Regions from separate parts of the Gottfriedia sp. ABJ_BB2_2 genome, predicted to be linked through region 2. Evidence: a T-box and tRNA genes for the amino acid it is inferred to sense, from the RefSeq annotation. Region 2 holds a T-box; the other holds one or more tRNA genes.

Region 1 (16,981 bases), on a different contig from region 2:
GATCTCCACAATAATTTCCCATCTGCTGAAATATATAGTCTATCGTCAGGGTGATTTATTTTAAATGTTAAATCTAAAGCCTCAATTTTGGCATTCACTTCACCCAGACCTTGGGTTAGTAATGATAAGATATCTATACGTTCTAAATGGACGGGAATCGTTCCGCTGGTAGCCTTAGCGGCTTCAAATAAATCATCTGTTAGAACCTTTAAACGTTTTGATTTTTGATCCAAAACCTCAACATACTCTTCTATTTTTGTTAGATCCTTTTCCTTTTTCAATAGATCTACATAAGTAATGATTGACGTTAGTGGTGTTCTTATGTCGTGTGATACATTCGTAATTAGTTCTGTTTTCAACCGCTCATTCTTTAATTCACTATCTACTGCCTTTTTTAAGCCATCAGTAATGCTGTTTATATTATCGGAAAGTCGTGCAAACTCTCCTTTTCCTTCTACGATGATACGATGTTGAATATCCCCTTCTTTTATTTTCTCTACACCTTCTTTTATCGCATTAAATTTTTTGATTCGTTTATATGCAAACCAAGCTGCAAAGCCCAAAGTTATTGGAAAGATAAAAAATGTTAACGCGACTAAGATTGGATAACCTATTACAATTAGTACAGTCTTTACACCAGTGCTTCCGCTATTATATACATTTCTAATAAATGCACAAAGCTTACTTATTAATAGATAAATGAATGTATGTTTTAATAAGGTTCCATTTTTAATATGCTTTACAATTGATAAAATTAGCAGTAGTCCTAAAATAGCAAACGGAATCGTAAATAAAACTGTCATTTTGTTAATTGTTTCAAGGGTGAGACCATCCACCAAAGCCACCCAAGATATAGTCAGACCAAATAATAGTACTACTTTTACATCATTAAATAATGTATCTAATTTATTGAAGTGTAGTTCATTATCCTTAAATGAATTTCTACCAATAATCAATACTAAAAACACAAATGAAACTATAAACCCTATTAAGCTCCCAATAAAAAGATAGAACTCTTTCGTTGCAATTTCCTTATTTTCTTCCCATTCTTTTATTTTAAGATTTAAAATCTCATGCGGGAAAGCTACATAAACTTTTGTATTTTTCGGGTTTAATTGATCTGTACTGCTTGTAATCAATTGAAGATGTTCGTTCTTTTTAACCTTTTCAGGATAAATAGTAGTTTTATAACCATCAAATAGTAAAGATGAAGGATAATTTCGTAAATCCTCTGTTTTCGAGCTATTTTTATATTCGTTAACACCGTCACCTCCGTAATATAATAATTCATTATGCTGATCTAAATTTTGAATCAATAAATGATATTCCTTTACATCATTCATGATCAGTTTTTTCTTTTCCTGACTAATTTCTTCCGCGTACTCTTCTTGAAATGTTTGGAGATTTTTCTCATGGCTTAAGCTTGGATCATATCTTTTGGATCGTTCTACAAATTCAGGATATAAATCGTCTTCAATGTTTCTGATGTCCTCTTTGCTTATTGTTCCACCCTTTAAGATATTTTCCTCATTCTTATACACTCCCACTAATTGCGTTAGGCTACTGACAACCGTTTCGACTTCTTGTATAAAGGATTGACTAAGGAAGTAGTCCTGTTCAAAAATAATTCCAAAATCATCATCAACTTGAACTGCTACAACTGAAATTGACTTAACAATGCCCGAAAAAAATAAAACGGCTATTATAAAAACAATGATTTTTGTTGTTAATAAGTGGCTATATTTTTTCAACTTTATATCCAACTCCCCACACCACTTTCAAATATTTAGGTTCTTTCGGATTGATTTCTATCTTCTCTCTAATTTTGCGTATATGTACCGTTACTGTATTTTCCGGATTAAACGCCGCTTCGTTCCAAACTCTTTCATAAATTTCTTCGATTGAAAATACCCTACCAGCATTCTCAGTCAAAAGCTTCACAATCTTATATTGAACTGGAGTAAGGTGAACGACCTCCCCATCAACAGTGATTGTTTTACTTTCATCATCGATCACAAGTCCACCACTTCGATAAACATTGCTTTTGGCCTCAAGGCTCCCAAATGTCGTATATCTTCGAAGCTGAGATTTAACCCTCGCTATTAGCTCTAAAGGATTAAAAGGCTTCGTTATATAATCATCTGCTCCTAAATTTAAGCCTAAAATTTTATCCGAATCCTCAGACTTAGCAGAAAGCATAATCACAGGTACCTTATTATTTTCTCTAATCTTCATCGTTGCCCTTATTCCATCTAGCTTCGGCATCATAATATCCATAATAATCAGATGAATCTCCTGATTTTCAATAACCTCTAAAGCTTCTTCTCCGTTATAAGCCTTAAATATGCTATATCCTTCATTTTCTAAATAAATGCAAATTGCTTCTACAATCGATGTATCATCATCACAAACTAAAATGTTCATGTAAATTCTCTCCTATGTATGTATTTCAACATGAAACCACCCCTTTATTTTTGAAGTTAACAGGATGATATCAAGAAAATATTAAAAACCACCTAACACAAATCTTAAGATTTTCTTAGGATTAATAAAAACAGCCAGCTTTTTAGGCTGGCTTGTTAAGGTCATTCTATTTTATTGGTATAGAAGATGCAATACGATATTAGGTAGAAAACAACTCTTATACCTTTATTCTCATAACTAACGCTTACTTTTTTCCTTAATTGGCACCCAAACTTCACTATATACATTTTCATAAGTACCATCATGCTTTGTAAAAGAAATTCCAGGTAGGTCAACTATTTCATAACCTGAAGATGGCAACCACTCCGAATATATTTTAGCAGTCGTTTCTTGAAGGGTTGCAGGAAATGGTCCTTGATTAGGGAAAATTGCCCATAAACTTTCTTCAATAGAAAGTTGTTCCAAATCAGCAAATTGATTTACTTTTGTTGTTGCAAAACCAATCATATGAGTTAGGTAACCTTTTTCTTCTAAATAATCATCATCAAAATCATAAGATACATTCAAGACTTGATGAGGATATAAATCAGCTAATTGATGCATCTCATTTCTTTGTTGTTCGGTAATTGACTTGGCTAGTTCTAAAATTGCATTATTGACACCTTCAAATTGTATTGGCACCCTTTTCGAAACTCCAACTATACTAAATTTCTCTTTCTTTTCAATTTTGAATTCCATGGAAATTCCTCCCCTTATATCAATAAAGAATGAAAATTTGGGAAATGATTTTTGAATTTTATTTTTCGTTACTTCTGAAGGTAAGAAGCCGCACCATTCACGAAAGGCTCTTGAAAATCCCTCAATTGAATTGTAGCCATATTTATAGGCAACATCTGTAACCTTCGCACCATTTATTAATTCAACATTTGCTACTGATAATCTCCTGTTTTTGATATACTCACTCAATGACATTCCTGCCATATACGAAAACATTCTTTTAAAATGATAATCAGATAGCCCAACTATTTTTGATATTTCTTCTCCGGATATTTCTTCCGTTAAATTATGATCGATGTAATCCATTAATTGGTTGAATTCCTGCAACATTTCATTTCCCTCCTTTACAGTTACATCATATTGTAACCATTGATTTTTCACTCGATATTTTATATACGGATTATATCGGATTAAGATGAAAAACAGCTTAGAAATACTCTAAGCTGCTTTCGTGTTCATTTTTATCCTTTTTTAAATAACCTGTGTATTAGCTAACATCTAACTTCTAGCGATTGATCATTTACTTATGGTACGGTTCATTCCTATTAATTCGATAAGCTCTATAAATCTGTTCCACCAAAATTAACTTCATTAATTGATGTGGAAATGTCATTTTTGAAAATGATAGTGTATCATCCGCTCTTTTCATGACTGCATCGCTTAAGCCCAATGAACCTCCAATTACAAATGCTACCTTGCTGTTTCCGTATGTCGCTAATTGATCTATTTTTTTTGCTAGCGATTCTGACGTATGCTCTTTTCCTTTTATCGCAAGTGCAATTACATATGAATCATCAGATATTTTGCTAAGTATTCTTTCGCCTTCTTTTTCTTTTACAATTAACATGTCTGCATCACTTAAGTTCTCTGGTGCTTTTTCATCCGGCACTTCGATTATATCCATTTTTGCATAACTAGATAATCGCTTTATGTACTCATCTATCCCCATTTTTAAATATTTCTCTTTTAATTTTCCAACACTAATAATTGAGATATTCACATTATATCCTCACTTTACAAACAAGTTATACACAAAAGTTATCCACATACCCACAATTTCTATCCACATTTAGTGGGGGAATCTATGTTCGATACAATATATATGGCATCATTTTGACAATATTCACAGGTTGTGGATATATTTTGCGTTTTTTCGACTTTATTCAACAATGGCGTTTCACTATACTTATCCACAAAATCATCTAGTGCCCATTCAACATGTTCATCACAACTTACTATTACTTTTTCCATTTATGTTCATCTCCTTAATTTTTTACAAAAAAAATAAGGGAAAGTAAACTCTCCCCTGAAGTATACGTTCATATTATACATACACTATATCTGTTGGTTTTTGAGGGTCTGTATGATGTAGCGCAAACTGCGTTCCAACTTCAAATCCTTTTCCCTCTAATGTTTGTGTAACAGACATTTTGGCAAGCTCTTTCATGTTATTATCTTGGCTTAAATGCGCAAGATAAATACGTTGTGTTTTGTCTCCAATAACGTCAGCCATTGCTAATGCAGCATCCTCATTAGATACATGCCCCATATCGCTTAAGATACGTCGTTTAATACTCCATGGATATTTCCCCATTCTTAGCATTTCTACATCATGATTACTCTCAAAAATGTACATATCTGCATTGGAAATAATTCCTTTCATACGATCACTTACATATCCTGTATCCGTTATTGTTACAAATTTCTTTCCATTATGATGAAATACGTAAAACATTGGTTCGGCAGCATCATGCGATACACCAAATGATTCGACTTCTAAATCCCCAAATTGATGTGTCGTTTCCATATTAAAAATGAACTTTTGCTCAGTTGGAATTTCTCCAATTAGGTGGTTCATTGCTTTCCATGTTTTTTCATTTGCATAAATTGGGACTTGGTATCTTCTTGCGAGAACACCAAGCCCTTTAATATGATCGCTATGCTCATGAGTAACAAGTATGCCAGAGACTTCTTTAATATCCCTATTAATATCCTTAAACAACGACTCCATCGCCTTACCGCTTAGCCCGGCATCAACTAAAAGCTTTGTTTTCTCCGTCCCAACGTACAACGCATTTCCGGTACTTCCACTTGCAAGTACGCTAAAATGCAAACTCATACTGATTCACCACTCCACTGTATTTATTCTATCTTATTAACTTGTCCTTCTATTGCGTTTACAAAATAATCTCGATCCTCATTTACAACCAAATGCCAAGCTGGTGCTATGACTTTTACGCCAGTCGATAACGGAATTAATGTGTAATATCCAAAATCAACTTTTGTCACTCGATCATCTGGCTTTAACTCATCTTTTACATAAAGATTTTCGATTGCTTTAATCGCAGGAAGAACTTCTTGTACATCTTTTTTATCTACCATGTCTTTTAAATCTTCAATATAGCGTTGTCGATAAGAAACAATTTCGTCATTATCATTATACTTAATTTCTACAACAGAGCTATCAATATTATAAATGAGTCGATCTTTATAACTTTGACAGAAATAGAATGTTTTTGTACTTACATCCCTCTTGCAGAATCGATAATTATTTCCATTCCAAACATACTCTTTAACAAAATTCTCTAAGAAGAAAATTCTATTGGTTTCAGGGAGCTTTACCACGTCTTTTAATCGACTTTGAAGCACATCTTTATAAATTTCGATGTCCTGTCCTTTTTGCTTTGTAATTGTTTTATCAGAGAAAATTTTGCTATTGCCTACGATATAAGTCTCTTTCAAGGATTCTTTAGGTAAAGCAACATATGTGATGTCATTCGCCTTTAACTGGTCCTCAATCGTAGATTCCGCAATAACATCTATTTGGTAATTGCTTCTTTTTTGATAGTATTGAATTGCTAAAAACAAGTCTAACACTAAGAATGTTAAAATAAATATTGTTTTGATTCTACTCCAATCCAACAATATTCACCCCAATTCTGCTTAGCATATCTTGATCAATCTTTTTATAAGAATCTCCATAATGGATAATCCAAACAGGCTTTAATTCTACTGCCCGACTATAATAAGGTTGACTCATTGTCGTTTCTTTCTCACTATTAAAGATCGTTTCATATCCCAAACTAATATCTTTAATTAATGAATCATTAATGGATTTATTATTTTTAATGACTTCCATGATTTGTGAACCAGACATTAATTCAACTTCACTCTCGTTTTTCTCCATACGATAACCAAACTTGTATAACGGACGTTTAAATGTTTGAACATCGTCAGTTCCCAATTTTGTTGAAATCGTAGCATTTTTATAAACAGGTAGATTGTTTACATAAAATCTAAAGGATACTTCACTTTTATCTGGTTGAATATTCGTTAATATATAATGATCAGTCCAACCACCATGTTGATTAACAAATTCAAAGCTTCTTTCAACTAATGAACTTGGGCTTTGACTATTGTCCTCTGCCGTAGTTGGATTAACAAAAGTTAGCGAACGATTTAATTGTGATACTGTCATTAATCTTGTACCATCTGTAAATGTATCACCAGAGCTACTACTCTCTTTTCTAACTTTTGACGGATCGTAAAAAATTGCATCTTTTAACTTATCAATAGCAATGTCTGTAGTTAAATATTCAATCGTTTTTAATTTCACAGTTTTCTTAGGTAAATAAATAAACTTCCCAGAATCTAACTCAAATTTCGAGCATTCAATATAATGGTCATAGTTATTTTTTACTTTTTCAACCGCTGTAATTACTTCTGAATTATCGTAAATAGCTTCGTATATGACATTTAGTGACTCATTTGCAAAATAAATTTTTGTAGAATCATCTTGTTTAGTTGAAAGACTAATAATCATTCGATCAAAAAGAACATTTTGTAATCTTTTTGAATCTAAGTTTAATACCTTATTCAATGTTTCAATTGGAATTAGTGTAGGAAAAATGATTTCAACTTTATTTTTCCCTTTTGTAATCCTTTGATAATTTTCTAGAGACGTTTTACTAGTTATATTACTAAAACTAGATATTTCTGTTTTTTGTATTGCTCTAAATAACGGTAAAATATTATTTTGCTTTGTTGTTAGATAATGATTATTTGTTTCATGCACTACTAGTTCAGTTGGCACAACTACATCCTTAAATTGTTTCTTTGCACCAATTGAAACATTTTGTACATAATCATAATTAGAATTTTGCATAACATCGTAAGCTGGTTGATACGATAATAAGCTATATGAAAGAACCAAACTGATTGCAACTAAAGTTGATAATATAATTGATTTTATATGTTCACTTTTCATTCCCACTCATCCTCTTGGTCATCAGCTACCGGAAGCGTGAAATAAACTGTTGTACCCTTTCCTTCTTCACTTTTAGCCCAAATATGACCATCATGCGCATAAATCATCTCTTTTGCGATTGCTAGTCCAAGTCCTGTGCCTCCGACTTGTCTTGAACGAGCCTTATCTACTCGATAAAAACGATCAAATATTTTCGCTAAATTATCTTTAGGAATTCCCATACCTTCATCTGTAATACTTACAAGTATTTGATCCCTTGATTCTTTAATTCTAAAGGTAACTTTGCCACCTTCTGGAGAATACTTTAATGCATTTGAAATAATATTATCTAAAACCTGCGTGATCTTATCTTCATCAATAAAAACAAATCTTGTTTTATTTAAAAACTCTCTTTTAAATGTAACCTTTTGAGATTTACTCATTTCATGACGATCGATTATTCGATTAAATAGTTCGGTAAAGTTCACCCAATCCTTTAACAAACGATACTCTGTACTATCTAATTTAGATAGCTGCAATAAGTCGTTAACCAATCGAATCATTCTTTCTGTTTCATCTTGGGTAACTTGTAAAAATTTAGGTGCTATTTCTTTATTTTCCCAAGCTCCATCAGAAAGTGCTTCTAAATAACTTCTCATCGTCGTTAATGGTGTTCTTAATTCATGCGATACATTCGCTACGAATTCTCTACGTTCTTGCTCTATTTTTTCTTGTTCTGTTACATCATAAAGTACAGCTATCAATCCATTTACTTTTCCTGTATCCTTTTGGATTGTCGAAAAGCTAGAACGGATAATCATTGGTCGTTTATTTTCACTATAATCAAGCATGATTGAATCCGGCTCTTCATATAAGTCGTCTAATGTATGAACCTTTTCAATACCAAGTACTTCTAAAATCGACTGATTTAATACTGTTTCACGTGAAACATTCAACATCGCCTCAGCTGGATCATTTAATAGTATTATTTTTCCTCGACGGTCTGTTGCTATAACACCATCCGTCATATGTTCTAGTACAGATTGAAGTTTTCTTCTTTCACCTTCAGTAGACGCTCTAGCTTGTTGTAGGTTCCTTGATAGATTATTAAAAGATATCGTTAGCTCACCTATCTCGTCTTCACTATATGCCTTTAGCTTGCGAGAAAAATTACCTTTAGCCATTTCTTGAGCCTGTCTTCTGATTTCCGAAATTGGCTTCGTAATTGCTTTCGCCAACAGTATTCCGAGAATCGAGGTTATAGCAACTGCAATCAATGTTCCCGTAGAAAAAATGCGATTAATTAATTCCATCCTATCGTAAGTACTTTCCATTGAAGCACTTGTGTAGATAGCTGCAACAGTTTCGTCATTTTCAAATACTGGAATTACGATGATTCTCATTCGATGGCCATTCTTACGATCTAATAAAACCTTTTCAGTATTCGTACCAGCTAGTAGAGCCCTTTTAATTAATATATCAGTTGTTCGTTTTCCTATAATCGTCCGATTGTTGGAATCTGAAGTAGCGATTACCTCACTATTTTGGTTAACTACCCTTACATCAGTTATACCTATATTTTCACCAAAATCTGCAACGATCTTTTGAATTTTTTCTTTTACTTCTGGGTCATCCAGGGTTTTCTTTTTTTCGTACTCTATTTTAATATTATAGGCTAGCATATTCGCACGTTCGTTTATCGAATCTGAGAAGTTATTGACTAATTGCTTTTCAAGTTCTCTAGAAAAATAAACGCTGATTACTTGCATCGCAACTAATATAAGCAAGATATATACAAGCACAAATTTAAATACGATTGATTGAAATAAACCTACTTTATTTTTGGCTGCCATTAATCTTGCTCCGGATCACGTAAGTAGTAGCCTACTCCTCTTCTAGTTACAATAAATAATGGATAACTTGGATTATCCTCAATTTTTTCTCGAAGTCTTCTGATTGTTACGTCTACAGTTCGTACATCTCCGAAATAGTCATATCCCCAAACTGTTTGAAGTAAGTGTTCTCTTGTCATAACTTGACCGATATGCTTCGCTAAATAGTACAGTAATTCAAATTCACGATGAGTCAATTCTATTTTTTCTCCTCGTTTTGTTACGATGTACGCATTTGGATTAATCACAAGCGAACCGATTACGACTTCAACTGACTCTTCTTTTTCAGACGATGCACCAGTCTGATGTCTTCTTAAGTTAGCTTTTACTCTGGCAAGCAATTCCCTTGTACTAAATGGTTTCGTTACATAGTCATCTGCTCCCATTTCTAAACCTAATACTTTATCTAATTCAGAGTCTTTTGCTGTAATCATAATGATTGGCATTTCATGATTCTTACGGATTTCTCTACATACCTCTAATCCGTCTCTAATTGGTAACATAATATCTAATAAAACTAAATCAGGTAGAAACTCATCAACTTTTTGTAATGCTTCATCCCCGTCATACGCACAAACAATTTCAAAACCTTCTTTTTCAAGGTTAAATTTTAATATATCTGCAATTGGTTTTTCATCATCCACTATTAGTATTTTCTTATTCATTCCCCGCACTCCTTTTCTAGTAAGTTTAGCTGCGTGCCATTTCTATTCATAGCTTTAGCAATTTCATAATAAATTAGGCAACAATTAAACGTATCTTAGCAATTTCGTTTTGTAGGATTGTCTCTATATATACAATACGACTAATAAGTTATGTGTCCTTTTTAAATCAACACTTTCTTCGACTTTCATCTTAGAAAAAAAGCCCTAGCTTGTTGCTAGAGGCTTAATCTACTACTTCTATTTTAAATTAAGTAGGTTTTTTTGTAAAATCCTACTCATTTTCCATTAATTTTTATTTAAATAAAATATAAATTTCCTCTGTTATATGTGGGTTTAAATAAATAAAAACTACTGTAATTACAGTAGTTTTTATGATGGCTCGGGACGGAATCGAACCGCCGACACGAGGATTTTCAGTCCTCTGCTCTACCGACTGAGCTACCGAGCCAAATATATGGCGGTCCCGACCGGGATCGAACCGGCGATCTCCTGCGTGACAGGCAGGCATGTTAACCGCTACACCACGGGACCAATACAATATTTATAAATAAAAGTGACCCGTACGGGATTCGAACCCGTGTTACCGCCGTGAAAGGGCGGTGTCTTAACCGCTTGACCAACGGGCCATGATATATGTATAAAAGATGAGCCATGAAGGATTCGAACCTTCGACCCTCTGATTAAAAGTCAGATGCTCTACCTACTGAGCTAATGGCTCGTATTAAAAATACTAGATTAAACGCACGTCATTTAAAACTAATTACTTGTTATGACGACAAGATTCATTATAACATGCAAACAAATAGTAGCGCAATACTTTTTTTCGTATTTATCTTGTAAAAAGAAAATAAAAGCCCTTAAAAATCAATTTTAAGGGCTTTATTTAACTAATTATGCTCCGAAAACGTTACGAACAATATTCGTTTGATTACGGTCAGGTCCTACTGAAAATACAGATAATGGGATTCCAACTAATTGAGACACACGTTCAACATAATGTCTTGCATTAACTGGAAGTTCATTAAGATCTTTTACTCCAGTGATATCTTCTGTCCAACCTGGAAGCTCTTCATAAACAGGCTCACACTCTGAAAGCTGTTTTAAGCTAGCAGGGAACTCGTTAATCGTTTCTCCACGGTATTTGTATGCTACACAGATTTTCACTGTTTCTAGGCCTGTTAACACATCAATAGAATTAAGTGATAGATCTGTAATACCACTTACGCGTCGAGCATGACGAACTACAACACTATCAAACCAACCAACACGTCGTGGTCTTCCAGTTGTTGTACCATATTCACGACCTACTTCACGAATCGTGTTTCCAATTTCATCATGTAACTCAGTTGGGAATGCCCCTTCTCCAACACGAGTTGTATAAGCTTTACATACTCCTACAACATGATTAATTTTTGTTGGTCCGACTCCTGATCCGATTGTTACTCCACCTGCAACAGGGTTAGAAGAAGTAACAAATGGGTAAGTACCTTGGTCTATGTCTAACATTACACCTTGAGCACCTTCGAATAAAACGCGTTTTCCACCATCAATTGCATCATTTAATACTACTGAAGTATCGCAAACGTATTTTTTAATTTGTTGACCAAATTCATAATATTGCTCAAAAATTTCATCAATATCAAGACTATTTGAATCATACATCTTTTCGAATAAATTATTTTTTTCTTCAAGATTACGTTTTAATTTAATATAGAACTCTTCTTTATCAAGAAGATCCGCCATACGTATACCAACACGAGCAGCTTTATCCATATAAGCTGGGCCAATCCCTTTTTTAGTAGTTCCGATTTTATTATCACCTTTACGCTCTTCTTCTAGCTCATCTTGCTTTAAGTGATAAGGTAAGATGACATGTGCACGGTTACTGATACGTAAGTTATCAGTAGAAACACCTTTATCATGTAAATACGCTAGTTCTTGAACTAACGCTTTAGGATCCACAACCATTCCGTTTCCAATAACACAAATTTTTTCCGAGAAGAAAATACCTGATGGAATTAAATGAAGTTTGTATTTTACGCCATTAAAAACAATTGTATGACCTGCATTATTACCACCTTGATATCTAGCAACTACTTCTGCCTGCTGAGATAAAAAGTCAGTAATTTTTCCTTTTCCTTCGTCTCCCCATTGAGAACCAACTACTACTACTGATGACAATGTATTGCACCTCCGAATAAAATTCGCTATTTCCGAACTAAAACCAAAACTAGTATATCAAACTTACGTTATTTGTCAATGATATGATTCGTTTTTTTCGGTTTTTACATTTCTTCGTTCGTAATTACATGAATAAAAACTCATGTTTTTAGTTTGCCCTAACAAAAAAAAATAATCACATAGAATAACTATGTGATCAAATTTAACCTGTAGGCGCATGCTCATCGAACCTACGCTCTAAGTTAACGAATTTATTATATTCTTTTACGAATGCCAGCTGAACGGTACCTACTGGGCCATTCCTTTGTTTAGCAATAATAATTTCAATAATATTTTTATTCTCAGATTCTTTATCATAGTAATCATCACGATACAAGAAAGCAACAATATCAGCATCTTGCTCAATACTTCCAGATTCACGAATATCAGACATCATCGGACGTTTATCTTGTCTTGACTCAACACTACGAGAAAGCTGAGAAAGTGCGATTACGGGAACTTTTAACTCCCTTGCTAGTGCCTTAAGTGAACGGGAAATCTCTGAAACTTCTTGCTGACGATTGTCTCCGCCGCCTTTGCCACTACCTTGAATAAGTTGTAGATAATCAATTAAGATCATTCCTAAACCATGCTCTTGTTTCAGTCTTCTACATTTAGCACGAATATCGTTTACGCGAATACCAGGTGTATCGTCAATGTAGATCCCTGTATTCGCTAAACTACTAGCAGCCATAGTAAGCTTATTCCAGTCTTCTTGTTCAAGATTACCAGTACGTAGCGCCTGTGCATTAATATTGCCTTCTGCACAAAGCATACGCATTACTAATTGATCTGAACCCATCTCTAGACTAAATATAGCTACATTTTCATCTGTTTTTGTAGCAACATTCTGTGCAATATTTAAGGCAAATGCTGTTTTACCAACAGAAGGACGAGCAGCAACAATAATTAAATCATTGGGCTGAAAACCCGCTGTCATTCGATCTAAATCTGTGAAACCTGTAGGGATCCCAGTAATATCCCCACGCTGATTAAATAACGTTTCAATTTTGCTAAATGTATGGAAAACAACATCCTTAATATTTTGAAACCCAGAAACATTTGTACGTTGAGAAACCTGTAGTATGTTCTTTTCAGCTTCATTTAAAATAACATCAACAGGATGTTCAGATGCATATCCTTCATTTGCAATATTTGTAGCTGTCCTTATTAATCTTCTTAACGTTGATTTTTCCTCAACCATCTTAGCATAGTATTCAACATTAGACGCAGTTGGTACTGAAGCTAATAGATCATTTAAATAGGATACGCCTCCTACCTCCTCAAGCAAACCTTGTTTTGCTAATTCAGAAGTTAGAGTGATGACATCTAGAGGCTCATTTCTCGAAGAAATACTTAACATCGCTTCAAATAACTTTTGATGAGCAGCTCGATAAAAATCATCTGGTAAAAGCCGTTCTGAAGTTGGTATTAAAGCATCTGAATCTAACAAGACTGCTCCTAATACTGCTTGTTCAGCTTCTATATTCTGCGGCGGAGTACGATCATTTAACAAATCACTCATATTTTGTCCTCCAGATGCTTAAATTACATTATTGTTCCTTCACGTGTACTTTTAATGTTGCAGTTACTTCTTGGTGAAGTTTAACCTTAATGTTAGTTACACCAAGTCCACGAATTGGATCGTTCATTTCAAATTTGCGCTTATCTAGTTTAATTCCATGAACCTTCTGTAGCTCTTCAACAATTTGTTTACTAGAAATTGATCCAAAAAGACGGCCGCCTTCTCCAGATTTCGCTTTTAGTTCAACAGTAATTCCCTCAACTGTTTCTTTTAGTTTCTTACAATTTTCTAATTCTAAAGCAGCATCTTTTGCTTCTTTATTTTTTTGCGCATCAAGCGTTTTTACGTTGCCGCCTGTTGCTTCAACAGCATAACCATTCTTAATTAAAAAGTTATGTGCGTATCCATCTGCTACGTTTTTTACTTCGCCTTTTTTACCTTTTCCTTTTACATCTTTTAAGAAAATTACTTTCATTTGTTTGTTCTCCCTTCGATATATTGATCAATTATTTTCAATAATTTTATTTCTACTTCTCGAATTGAAGAAGATTCTAGTTGTGCGGCTGCATTTGTTAAATGTCCACCACCGCCAAGCTCTTCCATAATTAGTTGAACATTTATATCCCCTAATGATCGGCTACTTATGCTGACAAGATTATCATTACGCTTTGCAATGACAAAAGATGCTATTACATCTGTCATCGTTAATAATGTATCAGCAGCTTTAGCAATTAACACTTGATCATAGTTTGTATTTTCTTTACCATAACTGATTGCGAAGCCGTTCTTGTACATGTATGCCTCTTCAATCAGCTCTGATTTGCGTATATATTCATTCATATCTTGTTTTAATAAGTTTTGGACAAGAATGGTATCAGCACCATTTGAACGCAAGTAAGATGCTGCATCAAACGTTCTTGCACCTGTACGGAATGTAAAACTCTTCGTATCAACAATGATACCAGCCAGTAAAGCCGTTGCTTCAAGTATGCTTAGCTTAATTTTTTTCGGTTGATATTCTAATAACTCTGTAACTAATTCAGCTGTAGAAGATGCATAAGGCTCCATGTACACAAGAATGGCATCTTTAATGAAGTCTTCTCCTCTTCGATGATGGTCAATGACAACAATTTTATCAGTTTCGTCTAATAGTGACTCTACTTCTACCATAGTTGGCCTATGCGTATCAACAACTATAATTAGTGTATCTTCAGTTACCAGTTCTTTTGCTTTCTCAGGTGAAATGAAGCATGTCATATATTGTTCGTTTTTTGTCATTTCTTTCATTAAACGATTAACACTTCTATCTACTTCATCCTTTTTAATGACAACATAACCATTAACTTCATTATGTGTAACCATTTTTAAAATACCAACAGCAGAACCTAACGCATCCATATCTGGTAACTTATGACCCATTATCATTACATTTGAGCTACTCTTCATTAGATCCCTTAATGCATGAGAAATTACACGAGCTCTAACTCTAGTTCGTTTCTCAACTGGATTTGTTTTCCCACCAAAAAACTTTACTTTCCCATTAAGATTCTTTACTGTTACCTGGTCTCCACCGCGTCCTAATGCCAGATCTAATCCAGACTGTGCAAGTTGGCCAAGTTCAGGTAAATTCTCACTACCAATGCCAACCCCAACACTTAAAGTGATTGGTAAATTTCGTTTTGTCGTTTCTTCTCTGACATGATCAAGAATTGCAAACTTATTACTTTCTAATACGTTTAAAATTCCTTCATTTAATACAGCATACAGACGATCAGAAGACACTCTTCGTAAAAATATGCCATGTTTATTAGCCCAGCTATTTAGTATTGTCGTCACAGATCCATTGATACTAGATCGTTCTTGATCATCTAAACCTTGTGTCATCTCATCGTAATTATCAAGTAGAATTACCGCAATAACTGTTCTTTGATCCTCAAACAATTTCTCCATTTGTGCTTGTTCTGTGACATCAAATAAATAAATATAACGTTCTTCTCTTTTAATGACGACTCGGTACGTTCTCTTATTAATGGTAATAACATCTTCTTTTTTCTCTTTTTTTGAAATCAAAGACATTAGACCATCTGATAAATCATAAATATGTTTTCCAATTAATGATTGGTCGTCCAAAATATTTGTAATATATTGATTGCCCCACTCGATATGGTACTCTTTATCATAAAGTAACACACCTATTGGCATTTTTGTAATTGCTTCATTACTTAAATTTTTCACTCTCGACATAACTGATTCAATATACATATCTAAAATGTGTCGATACTTTATTTCAATCTTTACCACTAAAAAGATAACGAATAGAAAGATGATAATAAAGAGTATACCTAGCTGTGGACGTATATAAACTACAGTTCCTATTAGAAATATCGCAAGAGCAGTTAATAGATAGACGGGAATAAGAAACACCTGTTTCTTATGAAAATCTTGCATAAGTTCAGCCCCTAAATCAAATAAAATCTAACTTCTATACAAAATAAGATTATTTTTACCTATTCTGCCAAATATAAAACCAAAAAATAGCTTATTTCTTTGTTCTATTAAAAATACCAATTGATACAATCCCAATTAATAAAACAAAAATCATTAACCCGTTAATCAGTAGACCTGCAATTAATATTAGAATAGGCACTGCTTTAGATAGTTTTCTAATATGACTAAAATAAAATATCGCTGCAAATCCTTGCGTAATTACTAAGATGTGTAATACATAAGATATGTTCATAACCGCTGTATATAAGAATCCATTTGGTTTAGATCCAAAGTAAGAAAGGATCGTGATCAATAAATATAACCACATAAACCCTAATGGTAACCTAAACTCTCTAAACGGCTTAAATTTAGGCGTTTTGAAACCTAATCTTTTGGCGATGGGGAATGTTAATAGCTGCGTTAAAAATGCCATAGCAAAGCCTAACATTAACATAATAGATGGTACCAAAACAGGTAACAGCTTAATTGCTTCTGTCAGAACCTTAACATTCTTTTCATTATATGAAAAACCTAAATCTGAAGATAAATTCTTACTTGTTTCAAGCAACTCAGTCATTCTCGTTGTGAACATGTTTGTAATATTAATATCAAACATAAGTTGTACTATTAAGTATATTAGTACTATATGTATGAAATATAAAAATGTACTAGTTAATAAAATTTCTCCTTTGCTTCTTTCCTTCCTAAGTTGATATCCTATTGCTATACCTACTGTCGAAAACAT
Region 2 (16,981 bases):
GGTGTATTTATATACCCACACTTTTTTATTGAGTTTGAGGTTTGCTTCAATAAAAACAAATTAAGGTAATTCTTACAATACCCTGGAGGTGTTTTACTATTAGCAAAGACATGATGGTAAACGAAGGAATTCGTGCACGTGAAGTTCGTTTAATTGGTCCTAACGGAGATCAACTTGGTATCAAGACTAAACAAGAGGCTCTAGAGTTAGCATCTAATGTTAACCTTGATCTAGTAATGGTTGCACCAACGGCAAAACCACCTGTATGTCGTATCATGGACTACGGTAAATTCCGTTTTGAGCAACAAAAGAAAGACAAGGAAAGCCGTAAAAACCAAAAAATTATTAGCATGAAAGAAGTTCGTTTAAGTCCTACTATTGAAGAGCATGACTTTAACACAAAACTTCGTAATGCAATTAAGTTCTTAGAAAAAGGCGATAAAGTTAAAGCGTCTATACGATTCAAAGGACGCGCTATTACGCATAAGGAAATAGGACAAAGAGTACTTGACCGTTTCTCGGCTGCTTGTGCAGAAGTTGCAACTGTTGAGACACATCCAAAAATGGATGGTCGTAGTATGTTCTTAGTCTTAGCACCTAAAAACGAAAAGTAATTTATTTGAGGAGGAAACACGATATGCCTAAAATGAAAACTCACCGTGGTTCAGCAAAACGTTTTAAAAAGACTGGATCTGGTAAATTAAAACGTGGTCGTGCATACACTAGCCACTTATTCGCTAATAAATCTACTAAAGCAAAACGTAAATTACGTAAAGCTTCATTAGTAAGCAAAGGCGATTTCAAACGTATTCGCTTCATGCTTACAAACATGAAATAAGAACGATAACGGATTAGATAGATATCTAGGAGGGAAATAATATGCCAAGAGTTAAAGGCGGTACAGTTACACGCGCTCGTCGTAAAAAGGTTATTAAATTAGCAAAAGGTTATTACGGTTCAAAACATACATTATTCAAAGTTGCAAACCAACAAGTGATGAAATCACTTATGTATGCATACCGTGACCGTCGTCAGAAAAAACGTGATTTCCGTAAATTATGGATCACTCGTATCAACGCGGCTGCTCGTATGAACGGTCTTTCTTACAGCCGTTTAATGCACGGTTTAAAATTAGCTGGTATCGAAGTTAACCGTAAAATGTTAGCTGACATTGCAGTAACAGACGAAAAAGCATTTGCTGAATTAGCAAACGCTGCAAAAGCTAACTTAAAATAATATCATTAAAAATCCTTAACATGTAGATGTTAAGGATTTTTTTATTTTATTAGATTTTCAGGCTATGCGTTGACTGAACCTTTTAAGAAAGACAATATTCTCTTCTCATATTCTTAACATTGCACTCATGACAAAACTTAGTAAATGCAGACGGAAATAAAAATTCCTTTTCTAGAAGACTGATTGCTTGTTCATCTTCATTTTGTACAGCTTGCTGTAGACGGGTTAAATAATCTTTTGCAAAGGAAATACGATTGATTGCATCTACCTTTGAATCACTTACTTTACCGTGACCTGGTATCAATAATGAAAATTGTTTGTTTGTTATCAATTCAGATGCTTTTTCCAATGTTTTGTAATAACTTTTTACACTATCAAAGACGATTGGAAGCTCAAAATCAGATAAATAATCCCCTGTAATCCAAACATCTAACTGATCAATATAAAGGAATAAACCATCCTTTGTATGTCCTGGTGACAGATAAAAAACTAAAGTTGTGTTCCCAATTTTAATTGTTTGTTCGTCTTCGGATATGATCAAATCAATTTCAGGAAATCGAATAGGATGATTATGTTGAATATAATGATCTAAATAAAATTGTTTAATTTTTCCTACCTTGATTTCTTTTTCAGGGTGATTATGTAGATGGATACTTCCAATTGTAGTTGCATCTGGGAAGGCATGGTAACCAATTACATGGTCAAAATCGCCATGAGTAAAGAATAAATAAATAGGTCGTTCTTTTCTAATTTCATCTACATACTTTCTAATTTCATTAATTTCATTCGGAAGCCAAGTTGGATCAACTACTATAATACAATCCTCTGTTTCAACAACTGTTGAATTCGTCTGAAATAATGCACTTTGAAAAACGGTTACGTGTTTATTTTTAAAAAGTATCATTGAATTCTCCTTTTTACCTTTAATTTGAAATCTGGATATTTTCATTTTAACAAAATTAACAAGTGAGAAGGTGAGAAATGGAATTGTTTTAAAACGGAAAAAAGCGTGCTCAGAAAATGTTTCTTAGCACGCTTTATTTTTGTTCTTTTTTGATTAGTGTTCATCAAGCAATGATTAATACTTTTAAGTGTTTTTATTGTTGGGAAAAAAATTAGGTTTGATGATTGTGTTCTCATATCTATTATGGAATATATGCGTTGTTGCTGGCGACATTGGAGGTATAAGCCATCCCCAGTTACCTGTAATTTCTCTTCCACATGCTGATTCTTGTTTTTCGAATTGTTGAAATTGCTGAGCTGCTGAATGGTGATCAACAATACTAACACCATTTTTTTTGAAAGAATATAAAACTGCGATATTTAATTCAACTAATGCACGGTCTTTCCATAATGTACTGTTCCTTTTTGTATCTAATCCAATCAATTCTGCCACCTGAGGAAGCATATTATAACGGAATTCGTCAGCGAAGTTTCGTGCACCAATTTCAGTTCCCATGTACCAACCATTAAATGGAGCAGCACTATATGTGATTCCTCCAATTTCTAACCGCATATCTGAAATCATTGGTACTGCATACCATTTTGCTTGTAATGATGAAAAATCAAATTCAGGATGCTCAATTGGAACTTCTAAAATGACTTCACGAGGAACAGAAAACCATTTTTGCTTTTGTCCATCTATAGAATAAACAATCGGTAACAAGTCATAATTTGTTTTCTTTCCTTCCCAACCTAGTTTTTCACATTTTTTTGTAAAAGGAATTGAGATGGGATCACCAATGATACCTTGATCTGTTTCATAGCCAGCATATCGCAGAAGCTGATGGTTATGAATTTGAATACAGTTATTTTCACCTAAGTAAGGTTTGAAAATTGTAATGGTCGGAAGAATCTTACCAGAATTTGTTGCGTAACTGATGTGATGAATGATTTCTTGTTTTACACCTTCATCATCGTTAATATGACGAGCATCTAAAACGTGAAGTTTATCCCAAAATAATCTACCAATACACCGGTTACTATTTCTCCAAGCTAACTTAGCACCATGTTCGATTTCTTCATAGGTATGTGTATAAAAGCCAGTTGATTTAATTTCAATTTCAATATCTTTTAAACGTTCTTCTATTCGTTCAGCGATATTAAGCTCTTCGTAGCATTGTGTAATAAAACTTTTTGCTTCTTTATATAATACAGTTGTTGTAATCATTATTGTCTCCAAGGTTTGTATTTAAAAATGTACTTATACATTGTAAGCTTAAATATTCTTCCCTTCAAATCGTATTTATGAAATTAGTGTGAATTTTGATTGGAATATGTAATAAATTGATGATTGAATTATTTATCTAATGACAATTATTCTGTTACGATGAGTAATAGAGTACTATTTTATAGAAATGGAGGAATATGATGTTTAAGCCAAAAAACCTACAAGGCAATCAATTAACTGAAGGACCTATCGCGAAAACATTATTCTTCTTTTCATTGCCAATGTTATTAGGAAATGTACTTCAGTCTTTAAATGGATCGATTAACTCGATTTGGGTAGGGAAATTTTTAGGTGAACAAGCTTTAGCAGCTACTTCTAATGCCAATATATTAATGTTCTTCTTATCTGGAGCTATTTTTGGAATTTCTATGGCGGCTGTTATTTTAGTTGCACAAAATATAGGTGCCAAGAATATTAATGAAGCGAAAAGAGTAGTAGGTACAAGCTTAGCATTATTTATTGCCCTCTCTTTAATAGTAGCCATCATAGGATTTGTTTTTTCTCCAACCATCTTAAAGCTTATGAATACACCGGGAGATACAATTGATTTTGCGATTTCTTATACTCGTATGATGTTTTTAGGTACGCCATTTATGTTTGCTTACACTTTAGTTATGGCGATTATGAGAGGATCTGGTGATTCGAAAACGCCATTTTACTTTTTACTTCTATCTGTGGGATTAGATGTGATATTAAATCCATTTTTCATTAAAGGAATTGGCCCTTTTCCTGAAATGGGAATATCAGGATCTGGTTTGGCTTCTTTAATAGCTCAAACAATTAGTTTTATTTTATTAGTGATAACGATTTATTCAAGGAAGTATTTTTTAAGACTACAAAAAGAAGAGTTAAACTTAGTTAGATTTGATTGGGGCTTAATAAAGGTACTAATAGTAAAAGGTATACCGCTGGGTTTACAAATGATTGTTGTATCTTCAGCAAATTTAGCACTCTTTCATTTAGTTAATTCTTTTGGATCTGAATCAACAGCTGCTTTTGGGGTAGCATTCCAGCTTTCAAGTTATATTCAAATGCCTGCAATGGCAATTGGTGGAGCAGTGACATCTATGGTAGCACAGTGTATTGGTGCCGGTAAGTTAGAAAGAATAGGCCGTATTGCTTTAAACGGTGTTTTGTTCAATGTGATTTGGACAGGTGGTCTAGTTCTTTTATTAAATATTTTTAGCGAAGAAGCTTTTTCATTATTTTTACCAACGACGGGTCATGCAATTGATTTAGGGATTACAATTAGTTATATTATGTTTTGGCCATATATCTTATTTGGGGTAACACTGGTTCTTTCAGGTGTAGTCAGATCAACTGGAGCAGTTATGCCTCCATTATTATTTACTTTTTGTGCGATGTGGCTAGTTCGGAATCCAATCGCATATTATTTAGGACATCAGTATGGCTTTTTAAGTATTTGGTGGAGTTTTGGAATTGCATTTACAGTAGCAGTATTATGTCATATCCTTTACTACTTTTTTGGAAATTGGAAGAAAGCTACTTTTCAACATGGTCCAAAAGGAAGAGTAAAGGAAGTAGGCTAAACATTTAATATTCTTATGATTTTGTCAAAAAGATACGCTAATTGTATAATAGATAATGTACATAAACTTTAATTAGAAAAAAGGATGGATGACCTTGTCTACTTTAGATGCTAAGTTACAAATGTTAAAAGAGTTAACAGATGCAAATGGTGTAGCTGGTTTTGAGCATGAACCACGCGAAGTAATGAAGAAGTATATAACGCCTTTTGCTGATGAAGTTACGACAGATAATTTAGGTAGCTTAATTGCTGTGAAAACAGGAGATGCTAATGGCCCAAGAATTGAGGTTGCTGGGCATCTTGATGAAGTTGGATTTATGGTTACACAGATTGATGATAAAGGCTTTTTACGTTTTCAAACAATCGGTGGATGGTGGTCTCAGGTAATGCTAGCTCAACGCGTTACGATTTCTACTAAAGAAGGTAATGTTACAGGTATTATTGGATCAAAACCACCGCATATTATGAGTCCTGAAGCGAGAAGAAAAGTAGTCGATATTAAAGATATGTTTATTGATATCGGTGCTTCAAGTAAAGAAGAGGCATTAGAATTTGGAGTGCGTCCTGGGGATCAAGTCGTTCCTTATTTTGAATTCCAAACAATGAAAAATGAAAAATTATTATTAGCAAAAGCATGGGATAACCGTATTGGTTGTGCAATTGCGATTGATGTATTAGAACAATTACAAAACCAACCGCATCCAAATATCGTGTTTGGTGTTGGTACAGTACAAGAAGAAGTAGGTCTACGTGGTGCTAGAACATCTACATATAAAATTGAACCAGATATTGGATTCGCATTAGATGTTGGTGTTGCAGGTGATATGCCTGGAGTATCAGAAAGAGAAGCACAAGGTAAATTAGGAAAAGGTCCTCAAATTGTTCTTTATGATGCTTCAATGGTCTCTCATAAAGATTTGCGTGAGTTTGTTGTAAATGTAGCTGAAGAAATCGGAGTTCCGTATCAATATGAAGCAATGCCTGGTGGAGGAACAGATGCAGGCGCAATGCATATCACAATGAAAGGTGTACCATCGCTTGCAATTACAATTCCAACTAGATATATTCATTCTCATTCTGGAATCCTACACCGTGATGACTATGAAAATACAGTCAAGCTGATTGTAGAAGTTATTAAACGTTTAGATCGTGAAACAGTTGATCGTTTAACTTATAACTAAGTAAACAAATCCCTCAAGCATCCTCTTGAGGGGTTTTTATTTTGTTTATTTTTGTTAAGAGTAATAGAATTTATTGCTCCTATTAATACTATTCAATTTAAAAATATTTTTTTGGAATACTTTTTAGTGGGAAAAGCCAAGTTTTTATTAAGTTTAGTTAAAAATCGTTACTTTTCTGTAATAATTATTGACAATAGCAAAACGCTTGGGTCCGAGAGGTTCAGAACAATATAACTTAAAAAATGGAATAATTTGGCTAAAACTCTGTAATCAAATGTATTAGTGTTAACATTGTTCTGACATAGTTTTGTCATAGTTTCTTGTTAACATTAATAGCAGATAAACATTCCACTACCTTTAAATGGTCCTGGAGCGACAATTCTTCTTCAAATAGAAACAAAATAGTAGCGTGCCAAGACTTTTTAAGTACTTGGCTACTTTTATTTTAGATGCTTTCTAAAAAATGTTGCTTTTGAAACTCTGATTTTAAACAATATTTTACAAAACATCCTTAATTTTCACGCTATATTGCATGTTTATTTTTTGGAATATTCTTTCTTTAAAAAGCTGCCTTCAATATAAAAGAAAGTTGTATTAGAAAAAGGTTTTATTTTAAAAATTTTAAAACGAGGTGAGTTGATGAAATCAAAAGTTGTAGTGAAAAATGTGACGAAGGTTTTCGGTAAATCGCCTAAGAATGCCATAAAATTACTTGAGAAAGGTTACTCAAAAAAAGAAATTTTAAAAGAAACTGGCGTAACAATAGGTGTAAATGATGCGAATTTTGAAATTTATCCAGGTGAAATATTTGTGGTTATGGGTTTATCAGGCAGCGGTAAATCGACATTAATAAGAATGTTAAATCGATTAATCGACCCAACAACTGGTCAAATTCTGATAGATGATGAAGATATAGTGAAAATGAATGCTCAGCAGTTAAGGGATGTTCGACGAAAAAAGATTAGCATGGTATTTCAAAACTTTGCATTATTCCCACATAAAACAGTTCTTGAAAATACGGAATATGGTCTTGAAATACAAAATATTTCTGCATTGGAAAGAACAGAAAAAGCAAAAAAATCTTTAGAAATTGTTGGCTTAAAAGGCTATGAAAATCAATACCCTTCACAACTAAGTGGAGGTATGCAGCAAAGGGTTGGTCTAGCGAGAGCTCTTACAAGTGATACTGATATTTTGCTTATGGATGAGGCCTTCAGTGCGCTCGATCCATTAATCAGAAAAGACATGCAGGATGAATTATTAGAGTTACAAGAGACGATGAAAAAGACAATTATTTTTATTACCCATGATCTTGATGAAGCATTAAGAATTGGTGACCGAATTGCACTAATGAAGGATGGCCATATTATTCAAATTGGTTCGCCTGAAGAAATTATGGTGAATCCAGCTAATGAATATGTAGAGCGATTTGTAGAAGATGTTGATTTGTCAAAAGTATTAACAGCAGCGAATGTTCTTAAGCGTGCTGAAAGAATAACGCCAGACCGTGGTCCTAGGGTAGCTCTGCAAATCATGAGAGATCAAGGATATTCAAGTATTTTTGTTGTAGATCGTAGATTAAAATTACTTGGAGCAATTACAGCTGATGACGCATCGCATGCACTGAAAGAAAATAAAAGTGTTGAAGAAGTCATGCAAAAAGATATTGTGGTAGTTTCTGAAGATACACTTCTTACAGATGTAATCGAATCGCTTGCGACTTCCGTTCTCCCACTTGCTGTTGTTGACAAAGAAAACCGATTAAAAGGTGTCATTATCAGAGGTGCGGTAATTGGAGCACTTGCGGGTAAAAAAGAAGATTTAAATATTAAAGGGGGTTAATGTAATGGGGATGCATAAATTACCGTTAGCAGATTGGATTGATACAATCGTTGATTGGATCATTAAATATTTCAATCCGCTATTCAGTACAATCACAAACATCACAGAAACCCTATTAGATATCTTTGTGAAGGTTTTAGGAATGGGACCGTCGATTGTTTTAATAGTATTAATATCGCTTTTAGCGTTTTATACAAGTCGATGGACAGTAGGGTTATTTACATTTATAGGTTTACTATTAATCGATAATTTAGGACTTTGGGATGCAACAATTGAATCATTAGCATTAATATTATCCTCGGTTATTATAACGATGGTCATAGGGATTCCACTTGGTATATGGGCTTCGCAAAACGATCGAGTGAAACAAGTCATTACGCCGATACTCGATTTTATGCAAACAATGCCGGCATTTGTGTATTTGATACCAGCAATTCTCTTTTTCGGGATTGGTGTTGTGCCAGGTATTTTAGCATCGGTGATTTTCGCAGTACCACCAACAATTAGACTTACCAATCTTGGTATAAGAGAAGTTCCTAATGACTTAATAGAAGCGACAAATGCATTTGGTTCAACTACTTGGCAAAAACTCGTAAAAGTACAACTACCATTGGCTGCACCTACGATTTTAGCAGGTATTAATCAAAGTATAATGTTATCACTTTCGATGGTCGTTATCGCATCATTAGTTGGTGCGCCAGGTTTAGGTGCAGAGGTTTATCGTGCTGTTACACAAATTAAAGTTGGTGAAGGATTCGAAGCTGGTCTATCAATTGTCATCATTGCAATCATTTTAGACAGAATCTCACAAAACTTACGTAAACCTGTTTATGGAAATAAGTTTACTAAAAAATACGTATATGGTTTTTTTACTCTAATCTTTTTCATTTCTTTCATTGCTACTGCCTTTACTGTAGGTACAAAAGACCAAACGTCTACTAATAAAGTAGGGGATCAGGTACATTATGAAATTACAGGGATTGATCCAGGAGCAGGTTTGATGAAGGCTACCGAAAAAGCAATGAGTGATTATGGCTTAAAAGATTGGACCTTAAAAGAAGGATCTTCAGCTGCAATGACTGCAGAACTCAAAAAAGCTTATGATCAAAAAGAGCCAATCATTGTTACAGGCTGGACGCCTCACTGGATGTTTACAAAATATAAATTGAAGTATTTAGAAGATCCTAAAGGTTCATTTGGAAAAGATGAATCGATTCACACGATTGTACGTAAAGGATTAAAAGAAGAAAATCCTGGTGCTTACAAAATTCTTAATCAATTTTATTGGAAACCTTCTGATATGGAAAACGTAATGAGTGATGTACAAGAAGGAACAAAGCCAGAGGAAGCTGCTAAAAAATGGGTGGAAAAAAATAATGATATCGTAGCCAAGTGGACGAAAGATGTGCCTAAAGGCAATGGAGAAAAAGTAAGCCTTGTATATGTTGCTTGGGAATCAGAAATTGCCAGTACGAATGTGATAGGTACAGTATTAAAACAACATGGTTATGATGTAACTTTAAAACAAGTTGAAGCAGGCCCTATGTTTGCAGGTGTGGCTGACGGAAGTGCAGATGCATTAGTAGCAGCATGGCTACCAACTACACATAGTGATTATATAAATGAATATAAAAGTAAGCTAGTTAATCTTGGACCGAACTTAGAAGGTACAAAATTAGGATTAACTGTTCCAGAATATATGGATATTGATTCGATAGAAGATCTAAAAAAACAATAATTAACAAAAGAAGCCTCGAGCAATCTGTTCGAGGCTTCTACTTTTTTAAGTTAAAAAAGGCTAAAACAAAGTGAAGGTGTACCTTGTTAACCTTGTACTCCGCTTTCAATAACAGCTAATAACTCATGTTTTTGCTCTTCTGAAGCATGATTCCAAAATAACTCTAGTAAAACACCTAATCCAGGTAATACTTTTTCCTCACCACTTTGAATTGCATCTACGATTGTTGCCTCTAATTGATCACTTTTATTACCAGTAATATTGTGAAGAACTGCTCCACGAATGTTGAAATTCATTTGTATTCTCCTTTCATATTGTGCTTTAAGTAGTATTTGTAAACAGTATCAAATTTATGTATTATTAACTTTATGATATACGAAGAAAGGTATAAGGTTATAATATGAAACGAATTGATTCGATACAAAATAACTCTGTTAAATCTTGGAAAAAACTACATACAAAAAAGGGTCGAGAGAAATCAAAACAATATATTGTAGAAGGTTTTCATCTAGTAGAAGAAGCAATTAAGAATGATGCACCGATACTTCATTTATTAATTTCTGAAGAAATCGACATCCCATCAAACTTTTCACCGGGCTCTTTTGAGTTAACATATATTTCTAAAGAAGTTAGTAAAGAATTAAGTGAAACCGAAACGACACAAGGTATATATGCAATTATCGAATTTTCATATATGAGAGTAAACTTTGAAAACGTCTCTAAATTATTATTAATTGATGAAGTACAGGATCCTGGAAACGTTGGTACTATGATCAGAACGGCGGACGCAGCCGGATTTGATGCAGTTATACTTGGGACAGGGACAAGCGATTTATATAATTCGAAAACGATTCGTTCAACACAAGGCTCTATATTCCATATGCCTATTTTACGTGGAGACTTATTCGAAGTGATTTCGGAGTTAAAAGAACAGGGTATAACTGTATACGGAACTTCATTACAAAATGCAAAACCGTTTAATGAAATCAAAGCATCTAATCGATTTGCAATTATTGTTGGCAATGAAGGAAAAGGAGTTAATTCTAGCCTACTTACTTTATCAGATGAAAACCTTTATATCCCAATTTACGGCAAAGCAGAATCATTAAACGTCGGTATCGCAGCGGGAATATTAATGTATAGCTTATAAAAAAAGAGGTGCATATTCTGCATCTTTTTTGCTTTTTTTTGGCATATCCCAGATAGCAAAAATACTACTTCCTTTGCGTGACTTACATCATCCGTTTGATTTTCTATTAATGAAATTGATTTAATATTTTTTTACCTATATTAAAGTTATAAGTAAACATTGAGATGGTTAATAATATAATAATTGAAATTCCAACTATTAACTGATTTCTAATTTTCAAATCAAAAATTCCTCCAATTTGACTATATTCAATTATTTATATGATTCTCGTCCCATAATGAATTAGTTTTTTGTGGAGTCATCAAGATAAAGTGATAGAAAATCATATGTAGAGCAGTTGCAATAATTCAAAAATATCACTATAATAAGTTAAGAAAATTTAATATATAAAAGCGATGATAGAGACTAGTAAATTTAAGTACCCTATATAGGGAGAAAGTGCCTAAGACTGAAAGCACTTTTATAGGAAATTAAATTGAATTCACCTCTTGAGCTGGCGCCGGGACCATTATATATGTAAAGGCGACTCGGTCTAATAGACCGTTACATGAATGAAGTGAGCAGTTAGTAAGTGCAACTATGCATTAACTGTTAATTAGGGTGGTACCGCGATCAATCCTCGTCCCTTTTTGGGAGCGAGGTTTTTTTATGTTTAAAAATGTATGAAAAAAATGGTAGAGGTATAGGAGGAATAAAGATGCAAGAGCGTTTAGTTTCTTTACAAGCAGAAGCGATTAAACAAATTGAAGAGGCTCAAGATTTAAAAGCCTTAAATGAAGTACGTATCGCTTACCTTGGAAAAAAGGGTCCAATTACAGAGGCAATGAAAGCAATGAAGGATTTATCTCCTGAAGAGCGTCCAAAAATGGGAGCAGTTGCAAATGAAGTACGTGCAGCAATTCAAGAAAAACTTGAGGCTAAACAAGTTTTACTAGAACAAAATGCCATTAATGAAAAATTAGAAAGCGAAAGTATCGATGTAACATTACCAGGACGTCCTGTTCAAGCTGGTGGTGTGCATCCTTTAAAAGCAGTCATTCAAGAAATTGAAGACTTATTTATCGGAATGGGTTATGAGGTTGTTGAAGGACCTGAAGTTGAAAAAGATTATTATAACTTCGAAGCACTAAATCTTCCAAAAGGTCACCCTGCTCGTGATATGCAGGATTCATTCTATATTACAGAAGAAACATTAATGAGAACTCATACATCTCCAGTTCAAGCAAGAACAATGGAAGCGAATGTAGAAAAAGGACCAATCAAAATTATTTGTCCAGGAAAAGTTTACCGTCGTGATGATGATGACGCTACTCACTCACACCAATTTATGCAAATTGAAGGGTTAGTAATTGGTGAAAACATTTCAATGAGTGATTTAAAAGGAACATTACAACTTTTTGCGAAAAAAATGTTTGGTGAAGATAGAGAAATTCGTTTACGTCCAAGTTTCTTCCCATTTACTGAACCATCAGTAGAAATGGATATTTCTTGCATGAAGTGTGGAGGAAAAGGCTGTAATATGTGTAAACATACAGGTTGGATCGAAATTTTAGGTGCAGGTATGGTTCATCCAAATGTACTTGATATGGCTGGTTACAACTCGAAGGAAGTTCAAGGATTTGCATTTGGAATGGGTCCTGAGCGTATTGCACTGTTAAAATACGGCATTGATGATATTCGTCATTTCTATACAAACGATATTAGATTCTTAAAGCAATTCCAACAAATGTAAGGTAGGAGGGGACAAAACATGTTTGTTTCAACAAAATGGTTACAAGAATACGTTGATTTAAGTGGTGTAACACCAGAAGAACTTGCAAAATTAATCACAAAAGCTGGTATTGAAGTTGAAGGTGTAAACAATCTTTCTGAAGGAATAAAAAATGTTGTAGTAGGCTATGTAATGGAACGTGAACAACATCCAGAAGCTGATAAATTATCTAAATGTACAGTAGATGTTGGAGAAGAACAGCCTGTACAAATTATTTGTGGTGCACCGAATGTTGCTAAAGGTCAAAAAGTTATCGTTGCAAAAATTGGTGCGGTATTACCTGGAAACTTCAAAATTAAAAAAGCAAAATTGCGTGGTGAAGTTTCTGAAGGAATGATTTGTTCTCTTCAAGAACTTGGAGTTGAAGGGAAAGTAGTTGGGAAGGAATTTTCGAACGGAATTTTCGTTTTACCTAATGATGCAGAAGTTGGAGCGGATGCATTAGAAGTTCTACACCGCGATGACGCTGTATTAGAATTAGGTTTAACACCAAATCGTGCGGATTGTTTAAATATGATTGGAGTAGCTTATGAAGTTGCTGCAATTTTAGATAAAGAAGTGAAACTACCAACTGTTGGAACTGAAGAGACTGGATCTGCAGACTTTATTAATGTTTCAGTAGAATCAAAGGAAGATGCACCATACTATAGCGCGAAATTAGTTAAGGGTGTAAAAGTTGCTCCTTCTCCATTATGGATGCAGGCTCGTTTAATGAGTGCTGGTATTCGCCCAATTAATAATATTGTTGATATTACAAACTATATTTTAATTGAATACGGTCAACCATTACATGCATTTGATAACAACAAGCTTAATAGTAAACAAATCATCGTTAGACATGCAAAATCTAATGAAAAAATTACAACATTAGATGGAGAAGAACGTACATTACAACCGCATCATTTAGTGATTGCGACAGAAAAGGAAGCAGTTGCGATTGCTGGTGTAATGGGTGGTCAAACAACTGAGGTTGATGAGAACACTGTAGATGTTTTAATTGAATCAGCTGTTTTCAAGGGTCAAACAGTTCGTCAAACATCAAAAGACCTAGGTTTACGTAGTGAATCAAGTGCTCGTTTTGAAAAAGGAATTGATTCATCTCGTACTTACTCTGCATCTGAACGTGCTGCGCAGTTAATGGCAGAGCTTGCAGGAGGTACGATTGTAGAGGGCACTGTAGTTGCTAATCATATTGTTAATAACGCACCAGAAGTTTCTGTTTCAGTTAGCAAAATAAATAATGTACTTGGTACTTCAATTGATGCTGATACGGTTAAAGATATTTTCCGTCGATTACGATTAGAAGCGAAACAAGATGGAGAACTTTTCACAGTCACAGTTCCTAGTCGCCGCGGAGATATTACGATTGAAGAAGACTTAGTTGAAGAAGTAGGAAGAATGTACGGATACGACCATATCCCTGCAACATTGCCAACAGGAGTAGCTAGCCGTGGACAATTAACTGTATATCAAGCAAAACGCCGTAAAGCTCGTCAGTTTTTACAACATGCAGGATTATTTGAAGCAGTTACTTATTCACTAACTAGTAATAGTAAAGTAAAACGTTTTGCATTAGAAACTGGTGAAGCTAAGCCAGTTCGTTTATCTTTACCAATGAGTGAAGAACGAAGTGAATTACGCTTTAGTTTAGTACCTCATCTATTAGATGCAGTAGCTTATAATGTTGCTCGTAAAGAGGAAAATGTACAATTATTTGAAACAGGCTCAGTTTTCTTAACATTAGAGAAAAATGAACTTCCACGTGAAGAAGAGTATTTAGCAGGTGCTTTAACAGGAGCATGGTTACAGCATGCATGGCAAGGTGAGAAAAAAGCTGTTGATTTTTATGTAGTAAAAGGAATATTAGATGGTTTATTTAATGAATTAGGCCTTTCTGATAAAATTTCTTATGTTGCTGCAAAAAAAGAAGACCTACATCCAGGTCGAACAGCAAGTATATTAGTAAATAACGAAGAAATTGGATTCGTTGGTCAAGTACATCCTGTAACCGAAAAAGAATGGGATATTAAAGAGACATATGTTTTCCAATTATCGCTAGCAAAATTATTCAATACAGAAGTAGATGATATTTTATATAACGCAATTCCACGTTTCCCAGCTATGAATCGTGATATGGCACTTGTAGTAGATTCAACTGTTTTTGCTGGAGATATTTTATCTACAATTCGTCAAGCAGGTGGAAAACTATTAAAAGATGCAATCATTTTTGACTTATATGAAGGTGATAAAATGGAAGCAGGTAAAAAATCTGTTGCCTTTTCACTAACTTATTTTGATCCAGAGCGTACATTAACAGACGAAGAAGTTACAAAAGCTCATCAAAAAGTATTAAAAGCAGTTGAAGAAAGTCATAATGCTCAGTTAAGGGGCTAATGATAAATCAACTTAGTATAATTTAGAGTAAGAGTAAAGAACCAGGAATCTAATTGATTCCTGGTTTTTTCTCTTTTTAGGCGATTTCGGTCAATCATAAAAAGAATTTAAATAGAATAATCACCTATTTTTTTCCATTTATTACTCATTTTTGTAATGAGAACGAACCAATTTGTCCTTTTTTTATACTATAAATTGTACAACTAATTTATTAAACGAGAGGTGTTTTTAATTGCCATTACCACCACCAAGATCGCCATTTCCGCCATTTCCACCAGAACCACCATTTCCACCATTTGGTTCAACAGGTCCAACAGGTCCAACAGGCCCAACAGGCCCAGCAGGCCAAATTGGCCCAACGGGTGTAACAGGCCCTCAAGGTGAAAGAGGAAAAAGAGGTAAAGACGGAGACGACGGAGAAAGAGGAAAAAGAGGACATATGGGACCAATGGGTCCAATGGGGCCAATGGGACCAATGGGTCCGATGGGAGCAACGGGAGCAACAGGAGCAACTGGACCTTCAGGAGGACCTCCAGGAGCAACGGGAGCAACAGGCGCACAAGGATTACCAGGAGCAACGGGAGCAACAGGTGCACCAGGATTACCAGGAGCAACGGGAGCGACAGGTGCACCAGGAGCAACAGGGGCAACGGGAGATCCAGGAACAGCAGGAGCAACAGGAGCAACGGGAGCAACAGGAGCGACAGGAGCAACGGGAGATCCAGGATTACCAGGAGCAACTGGAGCAACAGGAGCACCAGGAACAGCAGGAGCGACAGGAGCGACAGGAGCGACAGGAGCGACAGGGGCAACAGGAGATCCAGGAACAGCAGGAGCGACAGGAGCAACAGGAGCGACAGGCGCACCAGGAGCAACAGGGGCGACAGGAGCACCAGGAACAGCAGGAGCGACTGGAGTAACAGGAGCAACAGGCATACCAGGAGCATCCGCAATCATCCCATTTGCATCAGGTCTTCCAGTAGAATTAACATCAGCTTTATTTAATACAGCTGGAACACAAGGATTAATTGGATTCGGCGACTCTGGGACTGTTGTAACACTTCTTGGAGGACCAATCAATTTAGCAGGTGGACCAGGATTATTACAAAACTTAGCATTTTCTATGCCTCGTGCAGGAGTTTTAACTTCAATTTCTGCATACTTTAGCACAACTGCAGCCTTAAATTTATTAGGCACAATTACAATCACAGCTAGAGTTTATACTTCCCCGACACCGAATAATATCTTTACTCAGGTCGCAAGTGTACCATTGACTCCAAGTTTATCAGGTATTTTAGCCTTGGGTGCAATCAGTTCGGTTACAGCAGCATTACCAAATATTCCTGTGACTGCAGGAACTAGAGTATTAGTAGTATTTACAGCAGACTCAGATGGACTAGATCTTGCAACTGTTGTTGCTGGTTATGCTAGCGCTGGACTATCAATTAATTAACTTTGATTCTTAAAGAATAGAATGATAATGTCTTGCTTTACCCTACTTTATTTATAATCTTTCGTCTTGTAATGAATGGAAGATTTTAAGTAAGTAGGGTTTTTTATTCTTCAAAATAGAGGAACTACTGGTTAATAACTTTTATTTCAATTAATTACATATCTCTTCTGGTTCACAATATTGTTTCAGCAAATAATGTAGCAACAGATTTAGATATATTAATTTGTATAATGCTGCCTGTTATTTTCAATATTTCTTAGGTGAATCAGATTGAAATATAAATTACTGTAGGATTAAGTAGCTCAGTATTAAATTTAACTATCCTACTATTCTACTAGGTCTAACAGTTTTTTCTGAACTCTTTGCTATTAAAGTGCAAGTGGATAACTATTTATTTAAAATAGTAATTTATTCTATTAGTTGCTCTAACTCACTTT

The links. A T-box is a leader RNA that pairs with one kind of tRNA and senses whether it is charged. The one in region 2 lies ahead of pheS (phenylalanine--tRNA ligase subunit alpha), so its partner is inferred to be a tRNA-Phe.
Region 1: it has a tRNA-Phe gene. The T-box ahead of pheS (phenylalanine--tRNA ligase subunit alpha) is inferred to sense a tRNA for this amino acid. The anticodon was not compared.

The regions. Positions count from the first base shown of each region.
Region 1 is NZ_JBVFKR010000005.1:25,141-42,121, reverse strand. Features, by position in the region: gene ACX6U0_RS12805 (HAMP domain-containing sensor histidine kinase) at 1-1,751, opposite strand, end outside; gene ACX6U0_RS12800 (response regulator transcription factor) at 1,738-2,424, opposite strand; gene ACX6U0_RS12795 (AraC family transcriptional regulator) at 2,662-3,531, opposite strand; gene rlmH (23S rRNA (pseudouridine(1915)-N(3))-methyltransferase RlmH) at 3,722-4,201, opposite strand; gene ACX6U0_RS12785 (CxxH/CxxC protein) at 4,261-4,452, opposite strand; gene ACX6U0_RS12780 (MBL fold metallo-hydrolase) at 4,526-5,320, opposite strand; gene ACX6U0_RS12775 (two-component system regulatory protein YycI) at 5,344-6,123, opposite strand; gene ACX6U0_RS12770 (YycH family regulatory protein) at 6,110-7,468, opposite strand; gene walK (cell wall metabolism sensor histidine kinase WalK) at 7,465-9,300, opposite strand; gene yycF (response regulator YycF) at 9,300-10,004, opposite strand; tRNA gene ACX6U0_RS12755 (tRNA-Phe) at 10,380-10,452, opposite strand; tRNA gene ACX6U0_RS12750 (tRNA-Asp) at 10,460-10,535, opposite strand; tRNA gene ACX6U0_RS12745 (tRNA-Glu) at 10,559-10,630, opposite strand; tRNA gene ACX6U0_RS12740 (tRNA-Lys) at 10,650-10,722, opposite strand; gene ACX6U0_RS12735 (adenylosuccinate synthase) at 10,896-12,185, opposite strand; gene dnaB (replicative DNA helicase) at 12,388-13,749, opposite strand; gene rplI (50S ribosomal protein L9) at 13,778-14,224, opposite strand; gene ACX6U0_RS12720 (DHH family phosphoesterase) at 14,221-16,197, opposite strand; gene ACX6U0_RS12715 (YybS family protein) at 16,289-16,981, opposite strand, start outside.
Region 2 is NZ_JBVFKR010000017.1:4,213-21,193, forward strand. Features, by position in the region: ribosomal protein L20 leader region at 1-33, shown strand, start outside; gene infC (translation initiation factor IF-3) at 114-614, shown strand; gene rpmI (50S ribosomal protein L35) at 638-838, shown strand; gene rplT (50S ribosomal protein L20) at 880-1,236, shown strand; gene ACX6U0_RS20815 (MBL fold metallo-hydrolase) at 1,319-2,140, opposite strand; gene ACX6U0_RS20820 (nitric oxide synthase oxygenase) at 2,324-3,406, opposite strand; gene ACX6U0_RS20825 (MATE family efflux transporter) at 3,607-5,016, shown strand; gene ACX6U0_RS20830 (M42 family metallopeptidase) at 5,105-6,196, shown strand; gene ACX6U0_RS20835 (quaternary amine ABC transporter ATP-binding protein) at 6,836-8,038, shown strand; gene ACX6U0_RS20840 (glycine betaine ABC transporter substrate-binding protein) at 8,043-9,776, shown strand; gene sspI (small acid-soluble spore protein SspI) at 9,863-10,072, opposite strand; gene ACX6U0_RS20850 (TrmH family RNA methyltransferase) at 10,177-10,926, shown strand; T-box leader at 11,313-11,556, shown strand; gene pheS (phenylalanine--tRNA ligase subunit alpha) at 11,624-12,658, shown strand; gene pheT (phenylalanine--tRNA ligase subunit beta) at 12,677-15,091, shown strand; gene ACX6U0_RS20865 (exosporium glycoprotein BclB-related protein) at 15,324-16,544, shown strand.